Linked DNA regions of Caulobacter sp. FWC2. The protein of the gene in region 1 binds, or shares a complex with, the protein of each later gene. Links are inferred from orthologs where the notes say so. Each region holds a gene or a part of one and is shown on either strand. Other genes may lie near its edges. The genes, in order: CSW62_RS10195 and dnaG.

Region 1 (9,785 bases):
CTTCACCGACGCCTTCGCCCTGCGCGGCGCGGTCTCGACCGGCTTCCGCGCCCCGAGCCTGCAGCAGCAGTACTTCACCTCGACCTCGATCCTCTACATCAACCAGTCGGTCGGCGGGGTGACCACGGCCGTGCCGTTCGAAACCGGCACCTATCCGTCGGTCAGCACGGTCGGCCAAGCCCTGGGCGGCAAGCCGCTTGAGCCCGAGAAGTCCAAGAACTTCTCGCTGGGCGCGGTCTACCACAAGGGTCCGTTCGAGCTGACGGTCGACGCCTACCAGATCAATGTCGACAACCGCATCGTCCTGTCGGAAACCCTGACGGGCAGCGCCACCGCTGCGGCGGGCACCAACGCCCGGGTGATCTTCGACCTGCTGTCGCGATACGGCGCGTCGGCCGGCCGCATCTTCACCAACGGCGTCGACACCAAGACCAAGGGCGTCGACATCGTGGCGCGCTACCGGATCAACGACGAACAGGCCGGCACGTTCGACCTGACGGCGGCCGCCAATATCAACGACTTCAAGGTCAACCGCACACCGACCACCACGGTGCTGCCAACCCCGACCACGCTGTTCGGCCGCCAAGCCACGCTGCGCTTCGAGGAAGGCACGCCGCGCAACAAGGTCTCGCTGCAAGGCGACTGGAGCAAGGGTCCCTGGGGCGCCACCCTGCGCACCACCCTCTATGGCAACGTGCTGGCGCCCGGATCCGCCGCCGACGGCAGCGGCGACTGGCACACGGGCTCGCAAGGCATCGTCGACCTGGAGGCGCGCCGCCGCTTCGGCGAGCACACCACGGTGTCGGTCGGCGCGGACAACCTGTTCGACCAGTATCCCGACCAGGTGCCGCCGAACCTCAACACCAGCGGCGGCAACCCGTTCTCCAGCTTCTCGCCGTTCGGCTTCAACGGCCGCTTCTTCTACGGTCGCCTGGCGATCAACTGGTAGGCTGAAAGCCGCGCAAACGTTTGGGCCCGGAGAGCGATCTCCGGGCCTTTTCTCTTGGCAAAAAGTGCGATCGCACAGACCTTTCACCGCGTCCGTTTCTGACGCAACAGGCGTCAAAACATACACAGAACATCCTCAGATAAGCTCACACCTTTGGATGGCCCGACTGATCTGAGGCAAGCCTTGCCTCCGCCCTCGCGTTAAATTCCGCCGATGTCTCTCGTTCCCGCGCTCGACCTTGTTCTCCCCGGCCTTCCCGAGCCCACGATCAACGTGGCGCCGCACAACATGGAAGCCGAGCAAGCGCTGCTGGGCATTCTGCTCTACGACAACGCCGCCTACGAACGGCTGAGCGACAACCTGCAGGCCCGCTGCTTCTACGAGCCCTTCCACCAGCGCCTTTTCCAGTCGATCGAGACCCACGTCCGCAAGGGCCAGCTGGCCGAGCCGATCCTGCTGGCCGACGAGTTCAAGAAGGACCCCGCGTTCGAGGAGCTGGGCGGCCTGCGCTACCTGGCTGACCTCGTCGACCGCGCTCCGCCGGCGGCCAATGTCGGCGACTACGCCCGGGTGATCTTCGACCTGTCGCTGCGCCGCGAGCTGATCCGCATCGGCGGCGACATCGCCACGGCAGCGCAAGGCGGCAACGAGGAAAAGCGCACAGCCCGCGACCAGATCGAGTCGGCGGAACAAAGCCTCTACAGCCTGGCCGAGAGCGGCGCGGCCTCGTCAGGCTTCGTGACGTTCGGCGACGCCCTTCGCGGCGCGGTCGAGATGACGGCCGAAGCCTACAGCCGCGAGGGCGGCATGTCGGGCGTCGCGACGGACCTGGTCGATCTCGACCAGAAGATCGGCGGTCTGCACCCCTCCGACCTCGTGGTCCTGGCCGGCCGTCCGTCGATGGGCAAGACGGCGCTGGCGACCAACATCGCCTTCAACATCGCCAAGAAATACGCCTACGAGATCCAGCCCGACGGGACCAAGAAGACCGTCCAGGGCGGCGTCGTGGCCTTCTACTCGCTGGAAATGAGCGCCGAGCAGCTGGCCTTGCGTATGCTGGCCGACGCCTCCGGCGTGTCGGGCGACAAGCTCCGCAAGGGCGAGATCGACGCGTCCGAGTTCGGCCGGGTCCGCGACGCGGCCATGGAGCTGCAGGAAGCGCCGCTCTATATCGACGCCACCGGCGGTATTTCGATCGCCAAGCTGACAGCCCGCGCCCGTCGCCTGAAGCGCCAGGTCGGCCTGGACCTGGTCGTGGTCGACTACCTGCAGCTGGTCACCGGCTCGGATCTCGGCTCCAACGCCAACCGGGTTCAGGAAGTCTCGCAGATCACCATGGGCCTCAAGGCCCTGGCCAAGGAGCTGGCCTGTCCGGTCATCGCCCTCTCGCAGCTGTCGCGTCAGGTCGAGCAGCGCGACGACAAGCGGCCCCAGCTCTCCGACCTTCGGGAATCGGGCTCGATCGAACAGGACGCCGACATGGTGTGGTTCGTGTATCGCGAGGCCTATTATGTGGGCCGCGCCGAGCCGCGCGAAGGCACGCCCGAGCACCTGACCTGGCAGGAAGAGATGGACCGCCTGCACGGCCTGGCCGAGGTGATCATCGCCAAACAGCGTCACGGCCCCATCGGCACGGTGCGCCTGTCGTTCAACAGCGACACCACCAAGTTCGGCAATTTGGCCCGCGACCACTATTTCGCCCAGGCGCGGAACATTCCGTCGGACGAATAGCGCCGCAGATCCGATCTCTCCGGCGAAAGCCGGGGAAACTGCGTTGGGTGTTTGACTAAGGCGCGCGCCTCAAGCCACCGTCCCCGCCTCGCCCCCTGCCCCGACGAGTCACATGGACTTCAGCCCTCTGCCCACCTCCAGCCTGATCGGCGCCTTCCTGCTGGCGTTTCCGGCGCTGTTCTCGATCGTCAATCCGGTCGGGGCGTCGCTGATCTTCGATCAGGCCATGGCCGGGCGGGACCGCTCCGAGCGGCTACGGCTGGCGCGGCTGATCGGCTTCTACGCCTTCCTGGTGCTGCTGGGTTCGCTGCTGCTTGGCGGCTACATCCTCAACTTCTTCGGCGTCAGCCTGGGTGCCCTGCGGGTGGCCGGCGGCCTGGTGGTGGCGATCCGCGCCTGGGGCCTGCTGATGGACCCCCAGGAGCACGAGGACCGCAAGACCAGCCAGACCGAGCCGGCCCAAAGCCACGAGGACGTGGCGTTCTTCCCACTGACCATGCCGTTCACGACCGGTCCGGGCTCGATCTCGGTGGCCATCGCCCTGGCCTCCCAGCGACCTACCGAGGGCGCCAAGGTCGCGCCGTTCTTCCTCGGCGCCGGGCTGGCCGCGGCCCTGGTGGCGATCCTGGTCTGGCTGCTCTACAGCGCCTCGGGCCGGGTCATGCGCCTGCTGGGCCAGGGCGGCGCGAGGGTGCTGTCGCGGCTGGTGGCGTTCCTGCTGCTATGCATCGGCGTGCAGATCATGGCCTCTGGGGCGGAGAACCTGGTGGCGCGGTTCCTGGCCGTCCACCACGGTTAAGGCGTTGAACCGCGTGCCCGCGTCGGCTACGCCCCAACCGTGACCGACACCCGCATCATCATCGACCTCGACGCCTTGGCCACCAACCATGCGGCCCTGCGGGTCCGCGCTGGCGGGGCCGAGGTTGCGCCCGCGGTCAAGGCCGACGGCTACGGCCTGGGCGCGGCCCAGGTCGCCGATCGCCTGTGGGCAGAGGGCGCGCGCAGCTTCTATGTCGCCCGCCTGTCCGAGGGCGTGGCCCTTCGCGCTTCGCTGGGCGATCGGGACGCCGCCATCTACGTGCTCGACGGCGCCACGCCCGGTTCGGGCGACACGCTGGAGGGCGCGAAGCTGACGCCCGTGCTCAACAGCCTGCCCCAGGTCGAGGCCTGGAACGCCCAGGCACGCGCGGGCCGCCTGAAGGCCGCTTTGCACGTCGACACCGGCATGAACCGCCTGGGCCTTCGCCCCGAGGAGTTGAAGGTGCTGGTCGGCGCCTTTGATCGGCTCAAGCGGCTCGATATCGAGCTCGTCGTCAGTCACCTGGCCTGCGCCGACGAGCCGGGCCATCCGCTCAATGCGACGCAGCTGGAACGCTTCCAGGAAGCCGTCGCCCTGCTGCCGAACGCCCGGCGCAGCCTGGCCAACTCGGCGGGGATCTTCCTGGGCGAGGCCTGGCGCTTCGATCAGGCCCGGCCGGGGATCAGCCTCTATGGCGGCGGCCCCGAAGGTCGGCCGCATCCGGAGATCCGCGCCGTCGCCACGGTCGAGGCGCCGATCCTGCAAGTCCGCGTCGTGCCGCGCGGCGAAAGCATCGGCTACGGCGCCGGCTGGACGGCGACCGAGACCACCCGCGTGGCCATCGTCGCGGCCGGCTATGCCGACGGCGTTCCGCGCGCCGCCTATCCGCGCGGGACGGTCTGGTTCGACGGCGCCCAGCGGCCGATGCTGGGTCGCGTGTCCATGGATCTGATCGCCGTCGACATCACCGATTGCGACGCCGCCCGGCCCGGCGCGATGGTCGAATTGTTCGGTCCGAACCTGCCGATCGACGACGCGGCCGAGGCCGCCGGCACCACGGCCTACGAGCGTCTGACGCGATTGACGCTCCGCGCGACGCGCCGCTATGTGGGGACGCGGGGCGACTAGCCTTCAGCCTGCAATTGAGTTTCGCCCGGGGGCGCGTCGATGTCGGACCTGTACGAAGAAGCCAAGCGCGCGCTGCTGACCGCCGCGCGCCAGGAGGCCGGCTGGCGCTGGGTCGCCCTGGCTGTCGTGGTCGCCGCCATCGGCCTGTTCCATCATCTGATCGGCTTCAAGCTGATCGGCGCCCATGCCGACTTCTGGCGCGCGCCGCATAACGACATGGCCACCATGCTGGCCGGCCAGGAGGCGGTTTTCCGCCAGGCCTGGCGCTTCCCGCTGGTCGTCACCGACCGCCTGCTGAACCCAACCCTGCTGTCGACCGTCTATACCGACAGCATCCCCTGGATGACGGTCGCGCTGAAGGTTACGGGCCTGTGGCATTGGCTGAACGGCCTGGGCCTGTTCTTCCTCGTGTCCTACGCCCTGCAGCCGGTGGCCATGATCACCCTGCTCCGCGCCCTGAACGTCCGCCAGGTCGTGCTGCTGGCGATGGGCGGCCTGCTGGCCCTGCTGACGCCCGCCTTCCTGATGCGCCATGGCCACGTGGCCCTGAGCGGACACTGGATGGTGATCTTCGCCCTGGCCGCTGCGGTCGACAGCATTCGCCACGGCCTGACCTTGCGCCGCGCTGGCGTCTTCGCGGGCCTGGCAGTGCTGGCCATGGGCATTCACGCCTATCACCTGCCGCCGATCGGCTTCTGCTTCGCCGCGGCCATGGCCTCGGAGATCGCCCAGAAGCGCCCGAAGGCCTGGCTGAACTGCGCCAAGGCCGCGGGCCTGGTGCTGGGCGGCATGGTCCTGACCGCCGTCCTGCTGGGCTACGGCGTCGGCCAGGGCGCCGGCGGCGGCAAGAGCCCGATCATCGGCTACTACTCGATGAACATACTGGGTCCGATCCTGCCGCAGGGCTCGGCCCTGTTCGGCCAGACCTTCGAGGGCGGCTGGTTCAAGCAGACCCTGGACCCCAACGGCGGCCAATGGTTCGAGGGCTACAACTACCTGGGCGCTGGCGTGCTCTTCACGATCGCCGCCGGCGTCTTGCTGTCGGTGCGCCACGGCTGGCTGCCGACGCCCGCTCGCGTGTGGAGCCGCCGCTGGCTCCCGCTGGCCCTGGCCATGGTCGTGCTGACCCTCTGGGCCATCGGTCCCAATCCCTATCTGGCCCAGCGCCTGCTGTTCACGGGTCCGAAGCTGTCGGGCGTGTTCGAGTGGCTGAGCCTGTTCCGCGCCCATGGCCGCCTGTTCTGGGCCGCCGGCTACCTGCTGACCGCCGTCTCGATCGTGCAGATCGGCCGTTATGCCCGCCCCGTCACCCTGCTGGCCATCGCCGCGATCGCCGTCGGCCTGCAATGGGGCGACAGCCACGAGATGCGGGCCGGCGTACGCCACACCTTCAGCGAAGGCGCGCCGTCCTATCACCCGGTCGACCTCGAGAAATCGACGGTGCTGCACAACCGCCCCTGGGTGTTCGCTCCGACTTATTTCTGCGCGAACAACGTCATCGACCAGATGGAGATCTCGCAGCTCACCCTGGCGGCGGTGCGCACCGGCGGCACGTCGAACAGCGCCTCCACGGCCCGCGACCAGGGCATCGCGTGCCAGACGCCGGAAGACCTGTTCAAGGTCGCCGGCCCCAACGATCCGCGCATCACCGTGGTCATGGAAGAGAGCGCGGGCGCCGAGTACGGGCGCTTCACCCAGCGCACGGACTGCCACCGCTTCCTGCGCGGCCTGATCTGCGGCCAGGGGCTGGACAAGGTCCCGGGCCTGACCGAGATCGCGCCCTACGTCCCGAACGGCAGCCGCGTGCTGGCCCAGGTCAATTTCGACCAGGGTGTCAGCCCGCCAGAGCTGATCTCGGGCTGGTCGGCCGCAGATCCCAAGGGGATCTGGTCCAATGGCCCGCATTCGGTGATGACGATCAACGTCCCCAACCTCACGGCCGGCGCGCCGCTCATCGTCGAACTGCACGCCATGAGCTTCAACAAGCCGCCCGAGGTGATGCAGAAGATCGAGGTGTCGGTGAAGGGCCGCAAGCTGGTCACTTGGAACGTCGAGAAGGCCAACTGGCGCCCCTATCGGGTCAGCGTCCCCTCCGACCTCATCAAGCCTGGCGAGCCGCTGACGCTGGAGTATGCGATCGGCGCCCCCATGCCCTCGACGCCGGCAGACCCTCGCCGGATCGGCCTGGGCGTCGAAAAGGTGATCATCAGCCAGTAGGCGTCGCGCGCTACGGGGCGGCCAACGCCCGCAAGCGCGCGGCGTTGACCGTCTCGACGGCCGCCTTCAGCACGGTCGCGCTGTCGGCGGCGCCGTCAGCCGCGATGCTGTAGCGGTCGGCGGCGACCACGGCGTAGCGACCGGCCTTGGCGGTCTCGTCCCACTGCTCGGTGACGGTGCGGCCGGCGGCCGTGGTCACAGTCTCGTAGCCGGTGGCCGTACGACGCGTGCTGTTCGCGCCGACCGCGTCGTCGCTGGCGCCCACCGAACCGATCGCGCCCAGGTCCGCGACCTCCAGTGTGAAGCTCGCCGCGCCCTTGGCATAGCGAGCGCTTACCCTGGTCATGCCTGGCTCGGTTCCGGCCAGGCTCTGGACATTGCTGCGGACAAAGCCGCCGACCGTAGCCGGCAGGAGGGCCGGCAAGCTGGCCGGCGCCAGGGGCTTGGTTCCCTTCACCGCCGCCGCCTCGGCGCGGGCGGACTCCTTCTGCAATTGGCCGACCGTAACCTCGCCGCCATTGACCTCGACGCGCGCGGAGGCGTCCGTGTCCTTGGGCTGGGAGCGACCGCAGGCCGCCAGGGCCGCCATCGCCAGGATCGCCGCGCACCAGGCCTTGCTCCGCATCGTCTCGCTCCTCGACATTCGCCCTTATCCAAACGCATCGGCTCGCAGCTTGGCTGCGTCCGGCTTTGGCGCAGCGCCCCGCCACCCTGTAGTCTCCCTCTATCCGAGAATCAGGAGACTTCATGGCCCGCGACGGCGCCGTCTACGCCTGCCAGTCCTGCGGCGCGGTCCAGACCAAGTGGTCCGGACAGTGCCCTGCCTGCCAGAGCTGGAACACCCTGGTCGAAGAAGTCGGCGCCCGGCCGCCGGGCGCCCTGGCGACGACCAAGTCCACCCGCGTGCGCGGCCTGCAGTTCACCGGCCTGCAAAGCGACACGGCCCCGCCTCCACGCATTATGACAGGCGTCGACGAGTTCGACCGCGTCTGCGGCGGCGGCGTGGTCCCGGGCTCGGCCATCCTGATCGGCGGCGATCCGGGGGTGGGCAAGTCGACCCTGCTGCTCCAGGTCTGCGCCAGCGCCGCCCTGCGCGGCGTCTCCTGCGCCTATATCTCGGGCGAAGAGGCCGTGGAGCAGATCCGAGGCCGGGCCGACCGCATGGGCCTGGCCCAGGCCAATGTCAGCCTGGCGGCCGAGACCTCGCTGCGCGATATCCTGGATGGGCTGAAGCGCGACAACTTCGATCTCGTGGTCATCGACTCGATCCAGACGATGTGGAGCGACGCCCACGAGGCTGGCCCTGGCACCGTCACCCAGGTCCGCGCCTGCGCCACCGAGCTGGTGCGCCTGGCCAAGAAGAAGGGCGTGGCGATCCTGCTGGTCGGCCACGTCACCAAGGACGGCCAGATCGCCGGCCCGCGCGTGGTCGAACACCTGGTCGACGCCGTCTTGGCCTTCGAAGGCGAGCGTGGCTATCCGTTCCGCATCCTGCGCGGGGCCAAGAACCGCTTCGGGGCGACCGACGAGATCGGCGTCTTCGAGATGGGCGACGTCGGCCTGCGCGAGGTCAAGAACCCCTCGGCCCTGTTCCTCAATGAGGGCGGCGAACGCTCGGCCGGCGCGGCGGTGTTCGCCGGCATTGAGGGCTCTCGGCCCGTGCTGGTGGAATTCCAGGCCCTGGTCGCGCCTTCCGCGTATGGGACGCCGCGTCGCGCCGTGGTCGGATGGGACTCCGGACGCCTCGCCATGGTCCTGGCGATCCTGGAATCCCGATGCGGCCTTGGTTTTGGCGACAAGGACGTCTATCTGAACGTCGCTGGCGGCATCCGGATCACGGAGCCGGCGGCGGATCTCGCGGCGGCGGCGGCCCTGGCCTCCTCCGCTCTGGACGTCGCCCTGCCCCAGGACTGCGTCGTGTTCGGCGAGCTTAGCCTGTCGGGTGAAGTACGGCCCGTCAGCCGGATGGAGACGCGTTTGAAGGAAGCCGCGAAACTGGGATTTGGCCGGGCCCTCGGCCCGCTCTCGGGTCTTCCCGAAGGCGGCGGAGCCCTGCCGGTCGCGGGTGTCGCCCGTGTCGCGGACGCCGTCCGCCGCATCGGCGACGAGATCTGGAGCAGCCTGACGTGACGCCGTTCGACATCATCGCCGGACTGCTGCTGCTGATCTCCGGCGTCACTGGCTGGACGCGCGGCGCCTCGCGGGAGCTGACCTCGGCTCTGTCGTTCATCATCGCCGCCGCCATCTCGCTGTTCGGCCTGCGCATTTCGGGGCCCATCTTCCGCAGCCTCATGGACCCGGATTGGGCCGCCACGGCCGCCGCGATCGTGGTGGTGTTCGTCGTCTTCTTCCTGATCATCCGCCTGATCGGCGGCCAGTTGACCGCCAGCCTGCACGAGACCTCGGCCGGAACGCTGGACCGCGCGGTCGGTGCGACCTTCGGGGTGATCCGGGCCGTGGTCATCCTGGGCGTCTTCAACCTGCTGCTGCACCTGGCGACGCCGCCGGACCGCATGCCGCACTGGGTTGAGGATTCGATTTTCTATCCCTTGTCCGAAGCCAGCGGCACGGTGCTCAAGGTCTTCGCCCCGAAGGGCAAGGCCCTGGCCGGCAAGCTGGCCCCGGCGATCAAGGAAGCCGTTCATGAGGGCGGCGACAATACGTCCGGCGAGAAGTCGTCGGATAAAGGCTATGATGATGACCAGCGTCGGAAGCTCGACGACCTGGTGGAGAAATCGCGATGACCTTCCTGGGCCAGTCGACTGACCGCTATTCCTCGTCGCCTTGGCGCGACCCCGAGGACGACACCCTGCGCCTCGAGTGCGGCGTGTTTGGCGTCTTCGGCGTGCGTGACGCCGCCGCCATCGCGGCGCTGGGCCTGCACGCCCTGCAGCATCGCGGCCAGGAGGCCTGCGGCATCGCCGCCTTCGACGGCGCCCGCTTCCACACCGAACGCCACAT
Region 2 (16,756 bases), 2.2 Mb from region 1 along the record:
GCATCGCCCGCCTGCGCACCGCCTATATCAACGGCGCGCCGGTGAAGAACGCCGGCTTCGACTTCTCGGCCGACTACCGGTTCCGGGACGTGGTCGGCGGCGACCTGACCCTGGGCGGCAACGCCACCTACATCCAGAAGTACAAGGTCGGCGCCACCGTGGTGGAAGGCATCACGGTCGAAAAGGCCTTCGACGCCGTGGGCCTGCTGAACTACCAGACCACGGTCGTGCCGATCCCCAAGTGGAAGGGCGACGTCTTCGCCGAATGGAACATGGGCCCGCATAACCTGCGGCTGTCGGTCCACTACATCGGGTCCTACACCGACCAGCGCACCGCCCCGTTCGCGACCAACGCCTACAAGGACACCACCGGCGCGGGCGTTACGGTCAGCGAAGGCAAGACGATCAAGAAGCAGGTCCTCACGGATCTCGCCTACCGAGTCTTCCTGCCCTGGGACACGACGGCGACCCTGGCGATCACCAACCTGTTCGACAAGGACCCGTCCTACGCCCGCCTCGACCTGGGCTACGACCCGTTCACCGGCGACCCGCTGGGCCGCACCTACAAGGTCGGTCTGCGCAAGAAGTTCTAGGTCCTAGCGAACTCCCTCGAGCACGTGGGTAACTTGCGGCGCGCCCTTCGCGGGGCGCGCCGATTTCTTGTGGTCGCGATTGAGAGGTAATTTAACACGTCGATCTGTCGTGTTAGAAATTTCGCGTTTTTCAAACATGTGAGCGACGATAAGAAGTCTAGAGGGCAGACGGCGAAATAAATGGCACCGCACCCACTAGCCCCAGATTTCGAAGCTCTAAGCTGGCTGTGGAGTGCTCTGGACCGAGAGCATCGGCTAAGTCAGCTAGGCTGGTTGCCGCATGGCTCTACCCCATGGCGGATCATCGAAAAGCTGCCGGAAGCAGAAGTTTCGGCCGTTATGGCGCGCTTTTGCTGCGAGAACTGGTCAATCATCCGTCGATTTTTTGAGGAGTCGATCGATAAGTGCGAAGTTGATAGCGAGGCGAAAGCCACGTTTCGTGAGGCGTTAGAAGCTCATGAGATTGGTCTCTACCGGACTGTTCCGCGCAGGCTGTTCCCTGAAATCGAAAGGGTTTCAAGAATAGAATTTCCTGATGCTCCGCCAAGGAGCTTCGCAAGCCAGAGGGAACTTAGGGCCTGGCTGGGACACCTTCTTCCTCGCGATGTTGCTCCGCCTGGAATGGTTGGATGGGAGTTATCCAAGCGCCTGATGAGGCAGCTCTACAAAAACGCCGAAGATTCAGTGTCGTTAGATTCGATGCGGTTGGATCCAGTACCAAATCGACATGCTGCAATACATGGGTTGATTTCATACTCAACATTGCAGAGTAGCTTCAATGCACTGGTGATGACCGATTTCGCGTTTCAGGTCATCTGTGTCGTAAAGGAAAGGCGCAGACGTAAGGCATAGCTACGTCTTTGCGCTTGCCGCAGGTTCATCGCGTCGAGGCGGGCGGTTTGCTTGTGGGTGGACCTACGATCACGCTACCAATCGTCACCCGTCGATCGAAGGTCCGTCCATGTCCAAAGCCGCTCTCCTCGCCCTGGCCTCGGGCCTGATCCTCGCCAGCGCCGCGGCCGCGCAAGACAGCGGGCCGATCGATCCGGCGCGGCTGTCGGACATCACGCGGGAGCTCGCCTCCGACCGCTTCGCCGGGCGCGCGCCGGGCGGGGAGGGCGAGGCGCCGACGATCGAGTACATCAGCGCCCAGTTCAAGGCGCTGGGCCTGGAGCCGGCCGGCGACAACGGCGCCTGGACGCAAAAGGTGGCGCTAGTCCGTACACGGATCAATGGCCAGGCGACCCTGACGGTAGCGACCAAGACCGGCCCTGTGACCCTGAACCAGGGCGAGCAGTCGCAGGTCATGACCCTGCGCCCCGTCGACAGGGTCAGGATCGACAAGGCTCCGCTGGTCTTCGTCGGCTACGGCGTCGCCGCGCCGGAGCGGGCTTGGGACGACTTCAAGGGCGTCGACCTGAAGGGAAAGATCGCCGTCTTCCTGATCGGCGACCCGGACCTGGAGGCCGCGCCGGGCGAGCCCGTGGCCGGCAAGTTCGGCGGCTCGGCCGCCACCTACTACGCCCGCTGGACCTACAAGTACGAGGAGGCCGTGCGGCGCGGGGCGATCGGCGCCTTGATCGTCCACGAGAGCATGGGCGCCGGCTATGGCTGGACGACGGTCAAGGCCTCGAACGGCGAGGGCTACGACATCGTCCGGGCAGACCCCGCCAAGGACAAGCTGCTGCTGCAAGGCTGGATCCAGCGCGACGTGGCGGTCGATCTGTTCAAGCGTTCGGGCCTGGATTTCGAGGCGCTGAAACGCATCGCCCGCACCCCTGCTTTCAAGCCGGTGGTCCTGGCCGGCGCCAGCCTGTCAGCCGACTACGCCGTCAGCCACCAGGCGATGGACAGCGCCAATGTCCTGGCGCGCCTGCCGGGCGCCAAGCATCCGGACGAGACGGTGGTCTACGCCGCCCACTGGGACGCTTACGGCGTCGGCGCGCCGGATGCGCAGGGCAATACCATCCGCAGGGGCGCGGCCGACGACGCCATCGGCGTGGCCGCGGTGATCGAGGCGGCCCGCGCCTTCACCCAGGGCCCGCGCCCGGAGCGCTCGATCCTGTTCGCCGCCTGGACCGCCGAGGAGCGCGGCCTGCTGGGCTCGGAATACTACGCCAACCACCCGACCGCGCCGCTGGGCAAGACGGTGGCCAACTACACCTTCGACGTGCTGCAGACCGTGGGGCCGGCGCGCGACGTGGTGCTGGTGGGCGCGGGCCAGAACGCGCTGGAGGACGGCCTCGCCGCCCAGGCCGCCAGGCAGGGCCGGACCATCACCCCGGACGCCAAGCCCGAGCGGGCGCTATTCTACCGCGCCGACCACTTCTCGCTGGCCCGTCGCGGCGTGCCGGTGCTGCTGCTGATGGGGCTGGGCGGCGGGGCGGACCTGATCAAGGGCGGCCGCGCCGCCGGCGACGCCTGGGTCGCCGACTACACCAGCCGCTGCTACCACCAGCCCTGCGACGCCTGGAGCCCCGACTGGGACCTGCGCGGCGCCGCCCAGGACGTCGCCCTGACCTTTGAAGCCGGCAAGGCCCTGGCCAATTCCCGCGACTGGCCAGACTGGAAGGCGGGGTCGGAGTTCAAAGCGATCCGCGCCGAGACGGCGGGGGAGCGGAAGTAGGGGGGCTCCTCGGGTGGGCTACCCCCCGAAGATGAAGTCGGCCCTGTAGTAGCCCTTGGCCGGATCGATGATATCGACCGCGAACGGGGCCGAACCATCCGACAGATCGGCGAGCCAGGCGTCGTTGGACCGGGCCATCACGCCGACATGCTCCGTCGCGCCGGCCGCCAGCAGGAAACCCACCATGGCGGCCTTGGTGCCAATTCCGCTGGGACCGTCACCGCCGTAATAGGCCAGGTAGTCGACGCGCGTGTCGATCAGGCTGTGAACCTTGGCGTCGGTCGGCGTCCCGCCGAAGATCGTCCTGTAGGCTTCCTTGGTGGCGTCGAAGAGACTGAGCGCGCCGTACTTGGCCTCGAACGCCGCCCGGCCCTCGCCGTTCTTGCCCAGGTTCATCGCGAAGTTGATGTAGCGATTCACGGCGTCGAACGGGGCGTAATAGGCGCTGTTGAGGTTGTTGGCGTTGCCGCCGGCTGTCGACACCAGGAAGTCGACGCCGACCTGGGTCGGGATCTTTCCCGTGAAAAACTCGTAGCTGAGGGTCGCCACCGAGGTCGTCGAGATCGCGGCCTTGGTCAGGGCCGCATCCAGGGCCGTTGGGCTCATCTGACCCGTCGACACCTTGGGATACAGGTCGGCGAGCAGGGCCTGGGCCGCGGTCTCGTCCGGCCGGGCGCGCAGGACGCTGGCGACAGCCAGGCCAAGGCTCTGGGTCCCCAGGGTCAGGGTCTTGTCCGCGAAGGCGGCGAACTCGACGTTGCGCAGCGTGTCGACCTCGGTCGTGTGACCCGTCCGCAGGTCGGCGATCTTCCAGCCGGTCTCGTCGATCGTGATCTTGAACGACGAGGCCTTGTCGGCGTAGCGGGCCGTGTCGACCCCCGCGCCGCCGTCGATCACGTCGGATCCTTCGCCGCCGGTGATCACGTCGTCCCCGCCGCCGCCGCTCAATGTGTCGGCGCCGGTTCCGCCGGTCAGCGTATCCGCCAGGGCGCCGCCCGTGATGACGCCGGAGCCGACGATCTCATAGACGCCCAGGCCTGTGATGTTGACGAACTGGGCCGGCTGGACACCCAGGATATTGGCCAGGCGGAGGTGGTCGACACCGTCCAGCAACGCCACAGCGATGGGGCTGTGCGCCCCCGCCGCGCCGTCGTCGTCCCAGTAGAGGATGTGACTGCGCCCGTCGAAGGTCAGCAGGCCGGCGGATACGGCGGGCAAGGCGCCGCCCTGCAGGTCGGTGATCTGCAGCGTGTCCTGCGTGGGGTCGAAATCGGCCACCCAGTCGATACTGCCGTCCAGCCCGAACACGAAGCGATCGGCGCCGGCGCCGCCGGTCAGAACGTCGAAGCCGAAGCCGCCCGTGAGCGTGTCATTGCCCGCACCGGCCGAGACGCGATCCGGACCCGTCGAGCCAACCAGCTTGTCGTCGCCGGCCGTTCCCTCCAGGGTCTTGACGATGGCGGTACTGGTGATCATGGCGTCAAGGCCCATCAACCACTGGTCAACCGTCCCGTCGGCGCGGGTCGTCGTCTGGGCAATGATCGTCCCCAGGTCGTGAAAATCACCGGTCCCGGGGCTGGCGAGTTGGGCCAGTAGCTTGCCGTTGGCGTCGTAGAACCAGCTGCTCCAGTCCTGCTGAACGATCACCCCGCCGTTGATCAGAGGGATAAGGTGAGGCGCTGTCGGAAGGTCGACCGCATAGTCATAGCCGAAGGTCTTGATCAGCTGGCCGCTGGAGTTGAAGACGGCGCCGGACTGGATGCTGAAAACTGGCGAATATGACGCTTGGCGGGTGTCGCCGATGTAGACGATGTGGAAGCCGCCGAACGGCGAGGCCGCCAGGTCATACCCCTTGATGGTCGCGAAGCGGCCGGTGATAGGATCCGAGAACGCTCGGCCAACAACCACACGCTCACCGACCGGTTGCCGATTGGCGTCATATAGCTGGACGGAAAGCTCTATGCTGGGGCTACCGTTGAACGTCTGGGATCGCTCACTGGCGATCACATAGCCGCCGCCAACCAGCGGCACGAATGCTCCTAGTGTGTAACCCATACTCAATCCGCAATCGAAAGGCGCGACCTAGCGTCAGACCGACCTTAAGGTTGAGCTTAAGGCGCGTCCATCGGTTTCCCGGGTGCGGCCGTGATCGGTTTCTTGCTGGGCGAGGCAAGCGCGGGGATCGGGGCGACTTTAGCGTCGGCCCCGCCGATCCGCCCTACAGATAATCCAACATGCTCGGCGCGCCGGCCACCTCGCCGTCCGCGTTGAACATCTCCGCCAGCTTGTCGCTCGCGGCCTGCAGCTCGACCAGCTTGGAATAGACCTCTGGGGTCCAACCGGTGGCGTCGCGTTCCTCGGTGGTCATGCCGGCGTAGCGGGTGATCATCGCCTTGCCGAAGCCGCCGTCCGCGTCCGAGGCCGACTGGTAGCTGGCCTTGATGGCGTCGCTGTCGCGCTGGCGGATCTCGGCCTTGGCCTGGGCGATCTCGTGGCCTGAGAACTGCTCGTCCTTGTTCAGGGCCACCGCCGACAGCGAGCGGTCGTCGAAGCGGCGGAAGTCGATCGCGCCGCTGCTGCCGTCCTTGGCCGCGTCGGGGGCGACGGCCAGTTCGTACTGCTTGTCCAGCGCGGTGCGGACGTCGCCGGCCACCTTGCCGAAGTCGCGGGTCTTGGCCCCGGCGACGATGCTGCCGGTTTCCTTCATGTAGGCGGCGACGCTGTCGTTCTCGATGCCGGCGGGGGACAGGCCCGGGCGGGCGATGGCCTGCTTGCGGCCTTCGACCAGGGCGGCGCGCTCGGTGGTCCAGGCGGTGGAGGCCTTCTCCTCCGGCCCGGCGGCGTCCATCTGGTCGAGGGCGGCCTGGTAGAGGCTGGCATAGTCGCCGGTCAGCCGCGCCTGGGCGGCGGGGCTGGCGAGCGCGGTGTCGTGCTGGTCCTTCAAGGCGAGCGACGCGACGACCTGCTGGTCCATCGGGAACTGGCCGCCTTTGTTGCTGGCCACGGCGTAGAGGCTGCGGCGATCCATGCCGGAAAGGTCGATGGTCGCGTCGCCGTTGTTCAGGGCGCTCTTGGTTCCGGCCGCCTTCAGCAGGCTGGCGATCTGGGCGCGGGCGTCGGAGACCACCGTGTCGACGGTGCGGGAGTCGGTCTGGGCCTTCAGCGCGGCCTGGGCGGCGGCCGAGAGGGTGACATTGACCGCAGGCGTGTTGATTGTCGGGCTCTGGTCGCGGGTCGTGCCGTTGGCGGCGGCCTGCTGGGCGCGCTGCGCGGCCGTCTGCCCGGCGGTCAGGCCAGGGGCGTAGGTCGACGAATACGGATTGATCGTCGTCATGACGGCGGGGCTCGAAGCGACTCAGTCGCGTCAGGGTACAGCCGTCAGCGGGGGGAGGCGAGACTATGGTTAATAGGTCGCAACCTTTGGTCCGTCCTCGTCCTTCGACAGGCTCAGGATGAGGACTACTGTCTCGCCGTCGCCGGAGAAAACCTCATCCTGAGCTTGTCGAAGGACGGGGTTTTCGGTTCCTCGGCTTAGTTCAAGACCCCCGTCAGCAGCGGCCTGGCGAACAGCTCGGCCGCTTCTTCTCGTTCGAGCCCCGGCGTCCAGGCGCCCAGGCTGGCGGCGGCGTTCAGCATCGAGTTGATCATGTGGGCGGCGATGCTGGGGTCGATCGGGCGGACCGAGCCGTCGGCGATGCCGTCGGAGATGATCGAGGCGAAGCGCTGCCAGCCGCGCATGTAGCCGTCGGCCATGTCGTGGCGCAGGGTGTCGGGCAGGGCGCCCAGCGACGAGGCCCGCAGCAGCGGCCCGTGCTCGGACAGCTGATAGCTGGTCAGGCCGGCGGCGGTCGAGACCAGTCGGGTCCAGTTGTCGGTCGGCAGGTCGCGGGCGTCCAGCTGCGAGCGGCGGGTGACGGTGAAGGTGCGCTCGAAGCACTCGGCGACCAGGGCGTCCTTGTCGTCGTGGTGGTGGTAGAACGAGCCCTTGGTGACGTTCAGCGCCGCCGAGATTTCCTCGACCGAGGCGCCGCGATAGCCGCGCTGGTTGATCAGGCGGGTGGCGGCCACGAGGAAGGTCTCGCGCCACTCCAGGCCCTCGGGCGACACCGGGGTCGGGTCGGGCAGGGCGCGCGGGGCCCAGACCTGGCCGGCGGCGGGCAGGCCGTTCAGCAGGATGTCGCCCATCCGGTCGCGCACGCGGCCATAGTCGTCGACATCGTAGCGGCGCAGCCAGCGGCCCGACCAGAACACCTGCTCCATCAGCAGATGGGTGCGGGCCGTGCGCTGGCGCTTGTCCAGGTGGGCCAGGCTGGGATCGTCGAAGAAGCCGCGCACCCGGCGGAACAGGTCGTTGAAGGCGTTGACCACCGAGCCGCGCAGGGGCTCCTTCAGGGCCTTGATCTCGGCGAAGCTGGTCAGGGGCGTGGCCTCGCCCAGGCGGACCCGGCGGTTCAGATCGAGGTAGAGGTCCAGGAACTTCAGGATGCGCGCGGCGGGCGCGGCCTCGGCGGCGGCCTCCTCGACCATGGCCTCGAAGCGTTCCAGGCCGCGCATGAAGCAGGCGGCGGCAAGGTCGTCCTTCTTGCGGTAGTAGTAGGTGACGCTGGTGGTGTTCAGCCCGACATTGGCGGCGACGTCGGCCAGGGTCATGCCGCGCACGCCCTGGCGGTTCAGGATGGCCGTAGCCGCCGCCAGGATGCTCTCCTTCTTGCGGGCGTAGCGCGCTGTCGCCGCCCCCGCGACCCGACCGTCATCCATCGTCACATCCCCAAGTCCCGTCACCAAAAATCGGCGGCCGCGCCGGTGACTGGACTGTCCGGTCCAATCTAGGCGCGAGGAGGGCCGGCTTAAAGGGCGCTCCGTCCGTCGAGGGACAATTGGCGCTGACCTAGCGTCAGGGTTTGTCAGGAATGTTTCAGCGCGGCGGGTTTTGACACGGCTTCGCGGGCCATCTCGGTTTCGACCAGATCCAGGAACCTGCGACCGACCAGGCCGCCGGTCTGGCTCTCGACCTGTTCCAGCACCACGACGTCCGAGGCGATCAGGTCGTTCAGCACGATTTCCGGCGTCGCGGTCAGCGGATAGGCGACACCGTCGCGGTACTCGATGGGCGCCAGGGTCAAGTAGCCATAGTTCCGCGCCCGCCGGGCCAGTCGGGCCTGGGTCAGGAACAGGGCCAAAGGATCGAAGAAGCTGTCATTGACGGCGGTGACCGTGAACGCGCCCGAGCCGGGCGGCCCGACGGGGCGTGGGGTGACCGCCGGGGCTTTCCAGCCCTTCGGCGGCTGGCGCAGATTCAGCAGGCTCGAGAGATCGCGGTCCAGGCCGACCTCGTCCGGCGCCTGGGCGATGTCCCAGTCCAGCGCCGGCGTGGCCAGGCCCTGGCGGTTCAGCTCGCCGACGAAGGCGCGCGCGGCCAGGGCGACGCCCAGCTGGTTCCAGTGGATGCCGTTGCGGGGGAACATCTCGTAGCCGAGCTTGCCCCGCTGGGCCTCCAGGGTGGCGCGGCCGTCGACCCAGTGGATGCCCGCTTCGGTCAGCGCTCGCCTGGCGGCGGGATAGACGCTGTCGCGCTTGGCCGCGCAGGGATAGCTGGCGGGAACAAGGTCCGGGAACCAGGTCGTCTTGATCGGGGCCAGCACGTAGACGAATTTCTGACCGCGCGCCTCGAACCAGTCCTGGGCCCGGCGCAGGCGGCGGGCGTAGTCGGGCATGGCCGCGACGTCGACCTTCAGCTTCAGCCCGCAATGGGCTTCGATATAGCTCTCCTCGAACAGCGCGCCCTTGCGGCCCCGGATAATCGAGCCCGAGGCCATGGACGAGGTCCCGAAGGCGTTCCATTGGGCCTGATTGTAGGCGCGGACGATGGCTGGGCGCGGCGGGAGGGCGGCGGCGGCGCGAGCCTCGGCGGCCTTCTGGTACTCGCCATGCCAAAGGGCGGCGGGCGTCAGGGCGATCTTGTCCGGCGGCAGCTGCATGCCCAGCAGGCTCGTGTCGGCGGGCCGTTCCTTCAGGGCCGAGGCGCCGATCGCGCCGAGGCCGGCCAGCACGGCCAGGGCCAGGATCCGGGGCGTCCAGGTGAGCAAAGCGCGCATGGCCTAGAACCGGAAATAGAGGAACGGGTTGAACGTCGTCGTCACGGCCTTGGCGATGGCCAGAACGCCCAGCAGGACGATGGCCAGCGACGCGGCGGCCCGGGCGGCCGGGATCGCGGCGGCGCGCTCGGTCAGGGTGCGGACCAGCGGCGTCGCCGCGACCAGGGCGCCGATCAGGCCGATGGCCATGGCCGCGGCCTCGTGGCTGCGCACCGCCAGGAACTGGCCTTCCAGACCCGGCCGCGCCATGGCGCCCAGCACCGCGCCCAACTGCGGCAGGCCGTGGCTGCGGAAGATCGCCCAGCCGATCATGACCAGCACCAGCGTGCCGGCCACGCGCATCGGCGAGGGCAGGCGCTGGGTCCATGTCCACCAGCTCTGGCGATCAAGCACCATGAACGCCCCATGCCAGACGCCCCACAGCACGAAGGTCCAGGCCGCCCCATGCCACAGACCCGACAGCAGAAAGCAGAGCCACAGGTTCAGATAGGTCCGCGCCGCCCCATGCCGGTTGCCGCCCAGCGGGATGTACAGATAGCTGCGGATCCAGGTGGTCAGCGAGATGTGCCAGCGCTTCCAGAACTCGGTGAAGCTCGTCGCGCCATAGGGATGGGCGAAGTTCTCTCGCAGGCGGAAGCCGAATATCCTCGCCAGGCCCAGCGCCATGTCGGAATAGCCGGCGAAGTCGAAATAGATCTGCACGGTAAAGGCCAGCACGCCGATCCAGGCGCCGGCAAAACCGATCGGACCGTTGGCGGGATCGAAGGCGCGGTCGGCGACCTGGCCGCAGACGTCGGCGATCAGCACCTTTCGCGCCAAGCCCCACAGGAAACGCAGCAAGCCCCAGGTTCGGTCGTCCCAGTCCGCGCGGCGTTCGCGCAGGGCGTCGTCGATCTCGTGATATTTTATGATCGGCCCGGCCAGGACCTTGGGAAAGAAGAACACGAACAGCAGGTAGTCGCGCAAGGACCGGACCCGCTGGCTTTCGCCCCTGCGCAGGTCGACCAGATAGGTGATCTTCTCGAAGACGATGAACGACACGCCCAGCGGCAGGGCGAGGTTCAGGTGCGGCAGCGGTGCGACGCCCAGGGAAGAGAGGGGGGCTGGACGGAGTCGATCAGAAAGTCGGCGTACTTGTAGACGAACAGCAGCAGGATGTTGGCGCTGACCCCGACGGCCAGCCAGCGGCCGCCCTCCGGTCCAGGCCGGGTGACCCTATGGCCAAGGCCATAGTCCAGCAGCGCCGAGGCCAGGACGACGAGCACCGCGACCGGCTCGCCCCACGCGTAGAACAGCAGGCTGGCGACCAGGAGGACGGCGTTCTTCAGGACCCGGGGCGCGAGGACATACAGCAGCAGCGCCGGCGGCAGAACGAAGAACAGGAACAGCGGCGACGAAAAGAGCATGGACCCCCGGCTCGACTTCCCGGGCGAGGGTTAGCGGCGGCGCGGCGGTTTGAACAGGGGGACGACCGTAATCCCGATCAAGAAGCTCTCAGCGTCGCCGCGGGTTCGGCGGTCAGGGCCCGGACGATGGCTTGGGTCAGGGCCAGAGGCGACAATGGCTTGGCGATCGCCCCGTCCATGCCGGCCGCCAGATAGCTGGCCTGCTGGTGGGCCAGGGCGTTGGCGGTCATGGCCAGGATGGGAACCTTGCCGGCCGAGCCCTTCAGGGCGCGGATGCGCTGGGTGGCCTCGATCCCGTCCATGACGGGCATCTGGATGTCCATCAGGATCAGGTCAAAGCCCGCGCGGGCCGCGGCCACGCCCTGGACCCCGTCCTCGGCGGTGGCCACCCGGGCGCCCAACGCCTCCAGCATGCGGCTGGCGATCAGGCGGTTGGTGGCGTTGTCCTCGACCAGCAGCACATTCAGGCCTTCGAACAGCGCGGCGTCGGGCTCGTCGGTATGCGCCGCCGGTTCGGCGCAGGCGTCGGCCTCGACCTCCAGCCAGAAGGTCGAGCCCTTGCCCTGTTCGCTGGTGAAGCCGACCTCGCCGCCCATCATCTCGGCCAGGCGGCGGCAGATCGACAGGCCCAGGCCCGAGCCGCCGAAACGGCGGGTGGTCGAGCCGTCGCCCTGCCGGAAGCGTTCGAACAGGCGCTTGCCGGAGTCCTGGTCGATGCCGACGCCGGTGTCGGTGATCTCGAAGCGCAGGCGCAGCTTGCCCTCAGCGCGCTGGCCCGAGAGGCGCGCGACGACGCCGCCCTCCAGCGTGAACTTCACGGCGTTGCCCAGCAGGTTGAACAGGGCCTGGCGCAGGCGCAGCGGATCGGTGGCCGCCCAACCCAGCTCGCCCTTCTCGCCTCGGCGCGGCGCCTCGACGCGAAGATAGAGGCCCTTCGACTCGGCCTGGGGCCGCAGCATGTCGGCGACGCCGGCCAGCAGCTCGGCCGGATCGACCGGCTCGGAGCCCAGCTCCAGCTTGCCGGCCTCGATCTTCGAGAAGTCGATGATGTCGTTGAGCAGCTCCGACAGCATCTCACCGCAGCCCAGCGCCTCGTTCAGCAGCCGGCGGCCGTCGTCGGTCAGCGTCTCGGTCTTCAACAGGTGCAGCACGCCCAGCACGCCGTTCATGGGGGTGCGGATCTCGTGGCTCATATTGGCCAGGAACTGGCTCTTGGCCTCGGCCGCGCCCAGGGCCGCGTCGCGGGCCTCGACCAGCTCGGTGACGTCCTGGCTGATGCCGATGACGTCCCAGGCGTTCGGACTGGCGCCGCGCACGCCGCGCCAGGCGCAGTGCATGTGCGCCCAGTTGTCGGTCGCGGGATCCAGGTACCGGTAGTCGATCTCGACATGCTCGCCGGTGCGCAGGGTATGGGAGAAGACCTCCCAGACACGCTCGCGGTCCTCGGCGTGGATCGACATCGTCATCTCGGCGATGGTCATGGTCCGCACCCCGCCTTGCGGCGCGCTGGGCGTGGGGATGTCCTGCTCGAAGACGTAGACGCCCTTGCGCGGATCGAAGCGCCAGACATAGACGCCGGCGGCGCTGCGGACCAGTTCATTGGAGCGCTCGGCCTGCTGGCGGGCGATCTCGCGGGCGCGCTCCTCGCTGAAGTCCTGGTAGACGATCATCAGGCCGCCGCCTTCCAAGACCTTGGACTTCGAGCGCACCCAGAGCCAGCCGCCGCCCTTGCGGGCCAGGCGGTGCTCGCCGGACGCCTGGCCGGTCGCCTCCAGCGCCCGCCCGATGTCCTCGATGACCGGCCTGTCGTGCAGGTGGAAGAAGTCGTGCATGTGCCGGCCGACCGACTCGGCGGGCGACCAGCCGGTCAGCTGCACCCAGGCGGGATTGACCCGGGCGATCGTTCGGCCGTCCAGGACGACGAACATGTCGAGGCTGCTCTGGAAGAACCAGTCGGCGGCCGCGGCTTCAATTCTGGAGGCAGCCTCGGCGTCCAAGACCTTGCCCATCCCCGTTTCCTCGTTTTCAATCGATACTCGCAGGATCGGGTAAAGTTTACGTTGCGGCAAAAAGCCCCGTCTTCGATTTCGATTTAGCGGTACGCAAACACGACCAGAGCAGGTCGGAAGGGGAGACCAGGATTTTGAGCACGCCAGAAGCCGTCGGACTATCGAGCGAGCGATTGAAGCGCATCGATAGCTTCATCCAGTCCAAGTATATCGACACCGGAAAACTGCCCTGCGCCCTTACCCAAGTCTGGCGGCGCGGCCAACTGGCCTACACCTCGGTGCTGGGCAGCGCTGATGTCGAGCGGGGAAAGCCGCTGAAGGCCGACAGCCTGTTCCGCATCTACTCAATGACAAAGCCGGTCACGAGTGTGGCCTTCATGATGCTGGTCGAGGACGGCCTGGTGTCGCTGGACGATCCGGTGCACCGCTTCATCCCGGCCTGGCGCGACCTGGGCGTGTTCGCCGCCGGAGTCGAAGGCGCGTTCCAATCGAAGCGCGCCAGCGAGCCGATGCGGACGATCGACCTGCTGCGGCACACCTCGGGCCTGACCTATGGCTTCCAGCAGCGAACCAATGTCGACGCGGCCTATCGCAAGCTGAAGCTGGACGGCGTCGACAGCGAGGGCGGCCTGCAAGGCTTCGTCGACACGCTGGGGACGGTGCCGCTGGAGTTCTCGCCGGGCGAGGCCTGGAACTATTCGGTCTCGACCGACGTGCTGGGCTATCTGGTCGAGAAGATATCGGGGGTGCCGTTCGACGTCTTCCTGAAGACCCGAATCTTCGACCCGCTAAAGATGGTCGACACCGGCTTCTTCGTGCCTGAAAGCCAGCGCGAGCGCTTCACCGCCTGCTACGCCCTGACCCCCTCGGGCCGGGTGGTGCTGCAGGACGATCCGGAGAAGAGCCGCTACTTCAAGGATCCGTCGATGAAGTCGGGCGGCGGCGGCCTGGTCTCGACGGCCGACGACTACATGCGCTTCTGCCGGATGCTGCTGAACGGCGGCGAGCTGGGCGGCGCGCGCCTGCTCAGCCCCAAGACCATCAAGCTGATGACCATGAACCACCTGCCGGGCGGCAAGGAGCTGGTCCAGGTCTCCAAGTCGCTGTTCAGCGAGGCGGTGTTCGAAGGCCTGGGTTTCGGCCTCGGCTTCGCCATGACCATCGACCAGGCCCGGACCAAGAACCTGGGCTCGCTGGGCGAGTATTTCTGGGGCGGCATGGCCTCGACGGCGTTCTGGATCGATCCGGTCGAGGACCTGGCGGTGGTGTTCATGACCCAACTGATGCCGTCGACCTCGTACCCGATCCGCCGGGAGCTGCGGACGCTGGTCTATTCGAGCTTCACCGAAGCGGCAGGGTAGAGGGCTCCCCGGCAATGCGGGGGCGCTGTCACGAGCGAGGGGGGCTATGTTCCTAGGGCCGAGCTTTGATCGGTTAATCTGTGGGTAACTTGTGCGGGACTCGCCATATGGCTATGGACGCCCGCCCACGTCCGGTTCTGGCGAGGCGGCTCGCCAGATAAGGTGTCGGGTTCAAACCCGTGAAGTACCGCCCACCTCAATGCGTTTCGACGACCGCTTCCTCGAAGAACTGAAGTCCCGCCTTCGCCCGTCCGACGTCGTCGGCAAGACGGTGAAGCTGCGCCGGCAGGGGCGTGAGTATGCGGGGCTGTCGCCGTTCACCAAGGAGAAGAGCCCGTCGTTCTTCGTCAATGACGAGAAGGGCTTCTATCACTGCTTCTCCAGCGGCAAGCACGGCGACATCATCAGCTTCCTGCAGGAGACCGAGCGGCTGACCTTCGCCGAGGCGGTGGAGCGCCTGGCGGCCGAGGCCGGCATGAGCCTGCCTGCCGTCGACCCGCACGCCGCCCGCGAGGAACAGAAGCGCTCGTCTCTCGGCGACTGGATGGAGCTGGCGACCGCCTGGTTCGAGAGCGAGCTGCGCCGGCCCGTCGGCCAGGCCGCCCGCGCCTATCTGGAAAAGCGCGGCCTGCCCGAGACCGAGTGGAGCCGCTTCCGCATCGGCTTCGCGCCCAACACCCGCACGGGCCTCAAGGACTATCTGGTCGCCAAGGGCGCCAAGCCGGGCGATCTGGTCGACGCCGGCGTGCTGATCTCGCCCGAGGACGGCGGCCAGCCCTATGACCGCTTCCGCGACCGGATCATCTTCCCGATCACCGACAGCCGGGGGAAGGTGGTGTCGTTCGGCGGGCGGGCCATGGATCCCAACGCCCGCGCCAAATACCTGAACGGTCCCGAGACCGGTCTCTTCCACAAGGGGCGGGTGCTGTACGGCCTGTTCGAGGCCCGCAAGATCCTGCACGAGGGCCAGAGCGGCGGCGGCAAGCCGCCGATGGTGGTGGTCGAGGGCTATATGGACGTCATCGCCTGCCAGCGCGCGGGCGTGCCGGCGGTGGCGGCCATGGGCACGGCCCTGACCGAGGAGCAGATGGAGGGCCTCTGGCGCCTGCATCCGACGCCCACCCTGTGCTTCGACGGCGATAAGGCCGGGCAGCGGGCGGCCGACCGCGCCATCGACCGCGCCCTGCCGCTGCTCAAGCCCGGGCGCTCGTTCCTGTTCTCCATGCCCGTGGGCGGCAAGGACCCCGACGACGTGCTGCGCGAGCAGGGGCCGGCGGCCCTGAAGGCCCAGCTTTCCGACACCAAGCCCTTCGTCGAGGCCCTGTTCGACCGCGAGAAGGCCGTCGAGCCCTTCGACACGCCCGAGCAGCGCACAAACCTCAAGGTCCGCCTGCGCACCCTGGCGGCGACCATCGCCGACAAGGACCTGGCCCACGCCTATAAGGAAGAGCTGCTGGACCGCCTCGACGAGATGCGGGCGGCGCGGCGGGTCAAGACCGACGCCAGCGACGCGGGCCGGCAGCTGTCCCGCCAGCGCTGGGACAACACGCCCCGCAAGGGCGGCTGGGGCAAGCCTCGGATCGAGGGCTCCACGGCCGAGGGCCGCGCGGCCGCCCAGGCCCTGCAGCACGCCCCCAAGCCCTTCTCGGCCGCCCTGCTGATCGCCGCCATCCGCGATCCCAAGGTCGTCGACGACCGCATCGAGGTGCTGATGAACCAGGGCCTGGGCGACGCGCGCCTGGACGGCATCGCCCAAGAGCTGGTGAACCTGCGCATGGAGGCCGACCATGTCGAGACCGGCATGCTGCGCGGCCGCCTGGCCTCGGTCGGCTACGACGCCGGGGTCCTGGCGCTGCTGGAGCGTTCCGCTTCCGGCGTCAAGGCGCTGGATGTCGGCCAAAGCGCCGCCCAGAACCCGGAAGAAGCCATCCGCGTCCTCTGGTCGCAGGCCTTCGACCTTCTGATCCGCCTGACGGCCCTGGAGCGGGCGGTCGACGACGCCAAGATCGACCTGGTCGATGACAGCGATTTCCAGACCCTGCTGCGCCTGAAGACCGAAAGGGACGCGGTCAAGCGCCTGATCGACAGCGGCGGATGGACCGATCCGGAGATGGTTTCGCAGGTCTTGCACTAGCCTCCGTCCGTCCCGGACAGGGTCGGGTTGTCGCAAATGTTTGCAGTAGCGGGGCCGTGCCATCTTGACACCGGCGTCACCCAAAGCCATTTGCCGACTCAAGGATTTGCCAAGCAGCTGATTGACATCGCTCGGGCCGCCGTTGCGCGCGCCCTCATCGAAACAGGATGTCACCCTCGCCGCGGCCCCAGGTCCCCAGCGGTCGCCGACCCGATCAGGGAAAGCGTCAGGCCGCGCCCACGCCATATGGTCTCCGCCGGGTCTCTCGCGGAGCGCTTCCACATGGACAGCCCGGGCGCGTCTGGCGAATTCTGACGGGAACGTGATCCCTGGGAAAGCGCTGACTCAGAACCCTGACTTGCTGGGGGAAGCGCGCGACGGGCAGGCGACTCCTTTTCGATACGGATTTTTTCGGCGCCGCTCTTGCACGACGGCGGTGTCGATTTCGGAGAGCTTGATGAGCAACAATTCCTCGGCCGAGACGGAAGCGCCCGAAACCAACGGCGGTGACGGCCCCCTGCTCGACCTGACC

What was found.
Region 2: the proteins of CSW62_RS10195 (region 1) and dnaG are in contact, whole or in part, in a crystal structure (PDB 2R6A), measured with the Geobacillus stearothermophilus proteins. The link is inferred for Caulobacter sp. FWC2 from one-to-one orthologs. Residues at the interface, in WP_033016901.1 of Geobacillus stearothermophilus: Ser13, Glu15, Ala16, Gln18, Glu91, Leu92, Asp94, Ala95, Val96, Pro97, Thr98, Ala99, Ala100, Asn101, Tyr104, Tyr105, Ile108; in WP_049624496.1 of Geobacillus stearothermophilus: Lys456, Leu457, Leu458, Pro459, Ala460, Asn463, Ala464, Leu467, Leu535, Leu536, Ile537, Ala538, Gln544, Glu545, Asp548, Tyr549, His552.

Annotation. Positions count from the first base shown.
Region 1 is NZ_PEBF01000001.1:2,120,985-2,130,769, reverse strand. The notes cover bases 516-3,421. They hold CSW62_RS10195 (replicative DNA helicase), read left to right. Parts: upstream 516-1,162; coding sequence 1,163-2,680; downstream 2,681-3,421. Other genes in these bases: CSW62_RS10190 (MarC family protein), read left to right, coding at 2,793-3,421; CSW62_RS10200 (TonB-dependent siderophore receptor), read left to right, coding at 516-949. Also shown: more of CSW62_RS10200, read left to right, coding at 1-515; more of CSW62_RS10190, read left to right, coding at 3,422-3,479; alr (alanine racemase), read left to right, coding at 3,519-4,607; CSW62_RS10180 (hypothetical protein), read left to right, coding at 4,647-6,824; CSW62_RS10175 (hypothetical protein), read right to left, coding at 6,835-7,449; DNA repair protein RadA, read left to right, coding at 7,572-8,954; CSW62_RS10165 (CvpA family protein), read left to right, coding at 8,951-9,568; purF (amidophosphoribosyltransferase), read left to right, coding at 9,565-9,785. UniProt on the Escherichia coli protein: The main replicative DNA helicase, it participates in initiation and elongation during chromosome replication. Travels ahead of the DNA replisome, separating dsDNA into templates for DNA synthesis.
Region 2 is NZ_PEBF01000001.1:4,354,634-4,371,389, reverse strand. The notes cover bases 13,877-16,756. They hold dnaG (DNA primase), read left to right. Parts: upstream 13,877-14,289; coding sequence 14,290-16,224; downstream 16,225-16,756. Other genes in these bases: rpoD (RNA polymerase sigma factor RpoD), read left to right, coding at 16,682-16,756; CSW62_RS20680 (serine hydrolase), read left to right, coding at 13,877-14,090. In the rest of the region: CSW62_RS26230 (hypothetical protein), read left to right, coding at 774-1,445; CSW62_RS20715 (M20/M25/M40 family metallo-hydrolase), read left to right, coding at 1,555-3,219; CSW62_RS27335 (calcium-binding protein), read right to left, coding at 3,238-5,250; CSW62_RS20705 (hypothetical protein), read right to left, coding at 5,438-6,553; CSW62_RS20700 (TetR/AcrR family transcriptional regulator), read right to left, coding at 6,751-7,977; CSW62_RS20695 (hypothetical protein), read right to left, coding at 8,124-9,314; CSW62_RS20690 (MBOAT family protein), read right to left, coding at 9,318-10,355; CSW62_RS26645 (hypothetical protein), read right to left, coding at 10,376-10,720; CSW62_RS20685 (hybrid sensor histidine kinase/response regulator), read right to left, coding at 10,798-12,729; more of CSW62_RS20680, read left to right, coding at 12,864-13,876. UniProt on the Escherichia coli protein: RNA polymerase that catalyzes the synthesis of short RNA molecules used as primers for DNA polymerase during DNA replication.